Regions from separate parts of the Nocardioides sp. CCNWLW239 genome, predicted to be linked through region 2. Evidence: riboswitches for the same ligand, from Rfam matches in the RefSeq annotation. Region 2 holds a riboswitch; the other holds the start of a gene.
What was found. Region 2 has a riboswitch for thiamine pyrophosphate ahead of thiE (thiamine phosphate synthase). Riboswitches for the same ligand answer to the same signal wherever they lie in the genome.
Positions count from the first base shown of each region.

Region 1: another riboswitch for thiamine pyrophosphate. It lies ahead of WBG06_RS05065 (thiamine ABC transporter substrate-binding protein); the one in region 2 lies ahead of thiE (thiamine phosphate synthase).

Region 1 is NZ_JBBBNW010000001.1:1,052,026-1,056,004, forward strand. Features, by position in the region: gene WBG06_RS05060 (ABC transporter permease) at 1-1,224, opposite strand, end outside; gene WBG06_RS05065 (thiamine ABC transporter substrate-binding protein) at 1,221-2,282, opposite strand; TPP riboswitch at 2,279-2,387, opposite strand; gene WBG06_RS05070 (GNAT family N-acetyltransferase) at 2,419-2,850, shown strand; gene WBG06_RS05075 (MBL fold metallo-hydrolase) at 2,840-3,913, opposite strand; gene WBG06_RS05080 (hypothetical protein) at 3,910-3,979, opposite strand, start outside.
Region 2 is NZ_JBBBNW010000004.1:206,473-210,451, forward strand. Features, by position in the region: gene WBG06_RS18025 (thiazole synthase) at 1-668, opposite strand, end outside; gene thiS (sulfur carrier protein ThiS) at 665-865, opposite strand; gene WBG06_RS18035 (FAD-dependent oxidoreductase) at 862-1,887, opposite strand; gene thiE (thiamine phosphate synthase) at 1,887-2,498, opposite strand; TPP riboswitch at 2,492-2,601, opposite strand; gene WBG06_RS18045 (carboxymuconolactone decarboxylase family protein) at 2,645-3,235, opposite strand; gene WBG06_RS18050 (fumarate hydratase) at 3,336-3,979, shown strand, end outside.

The DNA of each region.
Region 1 (3,979 bases), on a different contig from region 2:
GAGCCCGAGACCGAGCGTGACGGCGCTGACCCCGAGCGGCACCATGAAGAGCCCGTCGAGCACCGAACGCACCCGACGCTCGGCCAGCGACCGCGACCGCCGGGTCACCGCGAACGCCACCAGCAGCCCGAGCACGAGCGCGACCAGTGACGCCTGCACCGCGACCGCCAGCGACGTGATCAGCGCGGTGGTGACCGGCACCGGCAGCGGCGGATCGAAGCCAGGGGTCTGCAGCGCCACGTAGTTACCGAGACTCCACCGGTCATCGACCCGCAGCGAACCGAGCAGCAACGCCAGCAGCGGCCCGGCGACCAGCAGGACGAGCACCGAGGTCGACAGCAGGACCGGGAGGTCGCGCAGCGAGACCGGCCGGCGGCGTACGACGACGCGTGACTGCGCCGGGTCGGCCACCGTGCGCAGCCGCCCGGCCACGACCAGCAACCCGATCACGACCACGAGCTGGAGCACCGACAGGACCGCGGCACCAGGGAGGTCGAACAGGGTGAAGGTCAGCTTGTAGATCTCGGTCTCGATGCTGTTGTAGCGGACCCCGCCGAGGGTCAGCACGATCCCGAAGGCGGTGGCGCAGAAGAGGAAGACCACCGATGCGGCGGAGACGATCGACGGCCGCAGCGCGGGCAGCGTGATCGTCCAGAAGACCCGAGCCGGCGACGCCCCGAGCGCGGCGGCGGCTTCGCCGGGGCGCGGGTCGAGCGACTCCCAGGCCGCCCCGACCGCCCGGATGACCACCGAGGCGTTGAAGAAGACCAGCCCGAGGATGATCGCGGTGGGCGTGCCGTCGAGCCCCAGCCCGGCCAGGAGCCCTGCTTCACCGATGAGCTCACGGAAGGCGACCCCGACGACGACGGTGGGGAGCACGAACGGCACCAGCAGCCCGGCCCGGATGACTCGCTGCAGCGGAAACGACAGCCGGTGCAGCGCGAACGCGGCCGGCAGCCCCAGCGCCACGCTCAGCACCGTCGCCAGAGCGGAGGACCACAGCGTGAACCAGATCGCCCGCTGGATCTCCGGACGCTGGAGCACGCGGACCACCACCTCGGGGTCGAACGACCCCGAGGCGAAGAGCCCACGCTGCACCATCCCGACGACAGGCAGGACGAAGAAGACCGCCAGGACTGCCACCGGGACCGCAGCGAGCGCGATCAGGGTCGCGATCCGCCGGGTCGCAGCGCGTCGAGTCGAGCTCCCCAGACGAGAAGTCACCGTGCGATCATGTCGCTCCAGGTCGCCAGCCAGGCCTCACGGTTCTCCTCGATCTCCTCCGGATCGACGGAGAGCGGCGTGGTCGGCTGCTGGGCGAACTTCGCCCACTCGGGCGGCAGCTCGACGCCGGAGGAGACGGGGAACACGTACATGCTCTCCGGCAGCGCCCCCTGCACGCTGTCGGAGAGCATGAAGTCGATCAGCGCCTTGGCGCCCTCGGGGTGGTCGGCGCCCTTCAGCACGCCCGCGTACTCGACCTGCCGGAAGCAGGTGTCGAGCAGCGCCTTGGTGGTGGAGCGACCGTCCTTGACGGTGAAAGCCGGCGAGGAGTCGTACGACACGACGATCGGCCGCGTCCCCTTGCCGCCGCCCTGGGTGAAGTCGGAGTAGTAGGCCTGGTCCCAGCCGTCGACGACCTTGGTGCCGTTGTCCATCAGCTTGCCCCAGTAGTCGGCCCAGCCGTCCTCGCCGTATTCCGCGACGGTCGCCAGCAGGAACGCCATCCCCGGCGTCGAGGTCGCCGCGCCCGGAGTCACGAAGAGATCCTTGTAGGCAGGCTCGGCCAGGTCGTCGAGCGACTCCGGCGGCGTCAGCTTCTTGGCCTCGAACCACTCGGTGTCGATGTTGACGCACACGCTGCCGGTGTCGACGGGGGTCAGGAAGTGCTCGTCGTCGCCGGGCAGGTCGTAGTCCGAGACGCCGTCGGGAACCTCGCCCGGTGTGTACGCCTCCAGCGCACCCTGGTCGATCGCCCGGCTGGCGAAGGTGTTGTCGACGCCGAAGACAGCGTCACCGTCGGGGTTGCCGGTGTCCATCGCGATCTTCGTGGTCAGCTCGCCCCCGTCGCCCGCGTGCCGGATCTCGGCGGTGTAGCCGGTCTTCTCGGTGAACTCGGCCAGCACCTCCTTCGGCAGCGTGAAGCTGTCGTGAGTCAGCAGCACGACCGCCTTCTCGCCGGATCCTGTGGACTTCTCGGCCTCCGGTTCCGCCGACGTCCCTCCGCACGCGGACAGCAGCAGCGCCGAGATAGCAGTGGCAGCGATGGCAGGCGTACGCATGCGCATTTCTGACTCCCTTCGCCGGTATCAACCGGAGCAGGTTCGGAGGGTCTGCGGCGCCGTTCGCCGCACTCTCAGGCCTTCCGGCCTCCCCTGTCTGTTCCCGGCAACACTACTTGCTTGCGAGAATCGGCTCATGACCGACGTCGCCATCTCGTCCTTCGACGACCTCACGTCCTCGACCGCGTACGCCCTGTGGCGGCTGCGCCAGGAGGTCTTCGTCGTCGAGCAGGGCTGCCCCTACCTCGACCTGGACGGCCGTGACCTCGAGCCGGGGACGCGTCACGTGGTGCTGACCGACGGCGACCAGCTCGCCGGCACCGCCCGCATCCTCGACGACGGCGACGTGTGGCGCATCGGCCGCGTCGTCCTCGCCCCCAGCCACCGCGGCCGGGGTCTCGCCGACGTGATCATGACGGCTGCGGTCGAGGCGGTCACCGACCGCGACGTCGTGCTCGACGCTCAGTCGCCGCTGGCCGGCTGGTACGCGAAGTTCGGGTTCGTGAAGGACGGCGAGGAGTTCCTCGAGGACGACATCCCGCACACCCCGATGCGGCTCAGGCGCTGACGGCGGCGACCGGGGCGAACAGCACGCTCGTCTCCGTCTCCTCACGGGTGGCGAGGCCGCGAGCCACCAGCAGCTCGAGGTGAGCCTTGGTCTCCATGACCGCGAGGCCGGCGTTGAAGTAGTCGAGCTCGGCGAAGGCGCGCTCGTGGCGGGTCCAGCCGAGGTCGTTGGCGACCTCCAGCGCCGAGCGGCGCCCGGCCTGCAAGGACGCCAGCGACTGGGCGAGACGAGACTCGTGGTGGGCCAGGAGCTCGTCGACGCGGGCGTGCGACGAGGTCGCGACCGGGCCGTGGGCGGGCAGGAGCCGCAGGTCAGGGAGGGAGCGGACCTTGGTCAGCGACGCCATGAAGTCACCCAGCGGGTCGACGACCGGCACCGGCTCGAAGCCGATCGACGGCGTGATCGTGGGCAGCACGTGGTCGCCGGCGAACAGGACCGAGCCGGCCAGGTCTGCATAGACGTAGTGACCCTGGGTGTGGCCGGGGGTGTGCACGGCGTCGACGTCGCGGCCGGCGACGGAGAGGCGTACGTCCCCCTCCAGCCACTGCGACGGCATCCGCCAGTGGGACAGGTCGGGCGCGGGCGGCGGGTTGGCCGCCCACTTCGCGGCCAGGTCGTGCGCACCGGCGTACGCGAGCAGCCGGTCGGTCGAGACCCAGCCGTCGAGATCGCCGTTGGTGAGCTCGAGGGTGGGCCGGTCGCCGGAACCGAGGAGCACGTCGGCACCGAACTCCTCGCCCAGCACCGAGGCGAGGGTGTAGTGGTCGCGGTGGACGTGGGTGACCAGGAACCGCCGGATGTCACCGAACCCGAAGCCGAGCTTCTTCAACCCGGCCTCCAGCGCAGAACGCCCCTCGGTGATCGCCCAGCCGCCGTCGATCAGCGACAGCCCGTCGGAACCCTCGAGGACGTAGATGTTGACCGCCTTGAGCCCGTCCATCGGCAGCGGCAGCGGGATCCGGTGCACGCCGTCGGCGACCGTCCACGCACCCGGAGCCGACCAGTGCTCTCCCGAGTCAGGCGAGATCGCGGTGGCTGTCGACTGGCTCGTCGGCTGACTCATCGGGCTCCTTCGGGTCGACCTCTCCAGAGCCAGAGCAGACCCAGGATCGGCAGCAGGGCGGGAACG
Region 2 (3,979 bases):
CGAGCCATGCCGACCGGGTCGTCGGCGCGGGTCACCGCGGTGGCGGCGAGGACGGCGGAGCAACCGAGCTCCATCGCCAGGGCCGCGTCGGAGGCGGTGCCGACCCCGGCGTCGAGCACGACCGGCACGTCGACAGCGGCCACGACGGCCTCGATGGCGTGGGGGTTGAGGATGCCGAGCCCCGACCCGATCGGTGAGCCGAGCGGCATCACCGCCGCGCAGCCGGCGTCCTCGAGTCTCCGGGCCAGAACCGGGTCGTCGGTGGCGTACGGGAGCACGGTGAAGCCCTTGCGCACCAGCTGCTCCGCGGCCTCGACGAGCTCGACAGCGTCGGGCATCAGCGAGGTCTCGTCGCCGATCACCTCCAGCTTCACCCAGTCGGTCTCGAGCGCCTCGCGGGCCAGCTCGGCGGTCAGCACCGCCTCGCGTGCCGAGAGGCAGCCTGCGGTGTTGGGCAGGATCGGCACGTTCGCGGCTCGAAGCGACTCGAGCAGGCCGCCGGCTGCCGTCGAGGACGTACGCCGCATCGACACCGTCACCAGGCCCGGCTCGGCCGCGGCGATGACCTCCGGGAGCAGCGCCAGATTGGGCAACCCGCCGGTGCCGAGGAAGAGGCGCGAGGACAGCTCGCGGCCGGCGATCCTGAGTCCATTCTCGGGCACGCTCATCCGCCCTGCACCGCCGTCACGATCTCGACGACGTCGCCGTCGTGGAGCAACCGGTCCGCCCAGTCGTCGCGGGGAACGATCTCCTCGGCGACCGCGACCGCGATACCGCTCGGTCGCCGGTCGCCGGTCCTGGTCTCGAGCAGGTCGGCGACGGTGCCGCCGACCTCCATCGGCTCGCCGTTCACGGTGATCTTCATCCGTCCTCCTTCATCAGGAACCGGCGAGGGTCCAACGCAGACTCCACCGCCCCTGTCTCGATGTGGTCGGCGACCAGCCGCGCGATGAGAGGCGCGAGCAGGACGCCGTTGCGATAGGCGCCGGCAGCGAGCACGACGCCGGGCTCCTGGGTCGGGCCGACGAGCGGCAGGTTGTCCGCGGTCCCGGGGCGATCGCGCGAGGTCACCTCCGCCACGCTGGCCCGGTCGAGCCCTGGTACGACCCGGCGGGCTGAGTCGAGCAGGCGCCACACGCCCTCGACGGTCGGCAGCAGCGGCCCGTCGCGTTCCTCGGAGGTCGCCCCGATGACGACCTCGTCGCTGTCTGTCCGCGGCACCACGTAGACCTGCTCGCCGTGGGCCCAGGCGCGCACCGTGCGCTCGACCCGCTCCGGTGTCCGCAGGCGCACCACGTCGCCGCGGACGGGGCGGATGAGGGAGGAGAACGGAGCGGGCAGCCGCGCGCCGGTCGCGATCACGGTCAGGTCGGTGGCCTCATCACCTTCACCAACACGCGTGTCACCAACACGCGCGTCACCGACCCGCGCGAGCAGCGCCGCAACGACCGCGCGCGGGTCGACGGAGTGGTCGTCGGCGAGCAAGGCGCCGCCGCCGACCCGGCCGAGCCCGGGTTCGTGGCCCAGCAGGTCGCGCCGCCCCAGCCGTTCGTAGGAGACCCCGGCGAGATCGAGCACCGCGAGCTGCCGCTCGACCTGCTGGACGTCCCCGGCGTCGACACCGACCAGCAGTGTCCCGCGGGTGTGCACGGGCACCCCGAGCCGGGAAGCGAAACCGGGCCAAAGCTCGAGCGACGACAGGCACAGCCGGGTCAGCGACTCCTCCCCGTACCAAGCCTCACCGGCCGGGCTGAGCATGCCGGCCGCAGCGTACGACGCCCCCGACCCCGGCGCGGGGTCGATCACCATGACGTCGTGGCCACGACGGATCAGCTCGTCGGCGACGGACAGCCCGACGATTCCGGCACCGAGGATCCGCACCCGCATCACGCCACCGCCGTCACGAGCTCCTTCGCGGCTTGGACCGGATCGGGTTGTCGCCAGAGCCCGCCGATCACGGCGACCCCGTGGGCACCGGCAGCGCGCACCGGCCCGGCGGACTCGGTCGTGATCCCGCCGATCGCGATCAGCGGCAGCACACCGGCGGCCTCGGTGACCGCAGAGACGCCCAGCGGGTCGGGGAGCCCGGCCTTGGACGTGGTCGCGAAGACCGGCCCGAAGCCGGCGTAGTCGGCGCCCGCGGCGGCGGCCTCCTCGACCGCTGCCCGGTCCCGGCAGGTGGCGCCGATGATCAGCCCGGGCGTGACGGCGTCGGCGATCCGCCGGGCCTCGTCCAGCGGTAGGTCGGAGGCACCGAGATGGACCCCCTGCGCACCGACCGCGAGCGCCACGTCGAGCCGATCGTCGACGACGACACAGCAGTCGTACGCCGCGACCAGCTCGATCACGCTTGCGGTGAGCACGAGCAGCTCACGGGTGGTCGCGGTCTTGTCGCGTACCTGGAAGCCGTCGACCCCTGCCGCGGCGAGCGCAGGCAGGAGCGTCAGGTCGTCGGTCGTGGAGACGAGGCAGAAGAGTCTCGGGAGGGCAGACAGCACGTCAGGTCACTTCCTTCGCCGGCATGATCCGGATCAGGTATTACGGTCGGAGCGGCTCCAGCTCCCTCTCAGCCCGCTGCCGCGGACTCCCGTGTGGTTGGGTCCCGATCACTGTAACGGAGTCATGGGGACCCGACGCAAGGGGTTCACCCGATCATGGACGACCGACCTCCGCGCTGCGCGAGCGGCTTGAGCTCACACGCCTCCGCGAAACCGTCGGACTCGATACCCAGCGCGACATTGGTGCGGGTCGAGAAGTTGGCGAACCCGATGACCGCGGTCAGCTCGACCACAGCCGCCTCACCGAGCTGCGCGACCAGCCCCGACACCATCTCGTCGGTGACGGTCGGCTCTGCCTGGCTCATCGCCTCGGCGTACGCCATCACGTCCCGCTCCAGCGGCGTGAACACACCCGACTCACGCCAGCGCGGCACCTCCCGAGCCTTGACCATGTCGAGGCCGCGGTTGTGCGCCTCGAAGTAGTTGAAGTCCAAGCACCAGCTGCACCCCACCGCCGAGGCGACGGTCATGTGGGCGAAGGACTTCAGCTGCTCGTCGCAGACGTCCCACTTCTTCACCTTGGACCCGAGGCCGGACATGCCCATCAGGACCTTCTGGTTGTGCCAGTAGACGCCGACCGAGGACGGCACCTGACCGAGCATCTTCGTGGCGAAACGCTTGATCAGCATCCCCTTGAAGCCGGTGATCTCTGCGGGGGCGATGCGGGTGGCGGTCATTTCTCCTCCTGGGTCCCGGCCCCGTCCTTCGGGGCTCTCGACACCTAGACGACAGACGCGCGCGATCTGTGACATCCCAGGCGGCGTACGATTCTCTTCCGTGGCTGACGTTGAGTTCCGGTACTCCGACCTCCTCCCCACCGGCAAGGACGACACTCCTTACCGGTTGATCACCAGCGAGGGGGTGGAAGAGATCGAGGTCGACGGGCGCAAGTTCCTCAAGGTCGACCCCGAGGCGATCCGCCTGCTGACCGCCGAGGCGATGAAGGACATCAACCAGTACCTCCGCCCGGCCCACCTCAAGCAGCTCCGCAAGATCATCGACGACCCCGAGGCCTCGGGCAACGACCGCTTCGTCGCGCTCGACCTGCTCAAGAACGTCAACATCTCCGCCGGCGGGATCCTGCCGATGTGCCAGGACACCGGCACCGCGATCGTGATGGGGAAGAAGTCCGAGGGCGTGCTGACCGGCTCCGACGACGCCGAGACCGTGTCGCGGGGTGTCTTCGACGCCTACACCAAGCTCAACCTCCGTTACTCGCAGCTCGCGCCGCTGACGACGTACGAGGAGAAGAACACCGGCTCCAACCTGCCCGCGCAGGTCGAGATCTACTCGACGGCCGAGGGCGAGAACGGCCCGGAGTACAAGTTCCTCTTCATGGCCAAGGGTGGCGGCAGCGCCAACAAGTCGTTCCTGTTCCAGGAGACGAAGGCGATCCTCAACCCGGACAAGATCCTCACCTT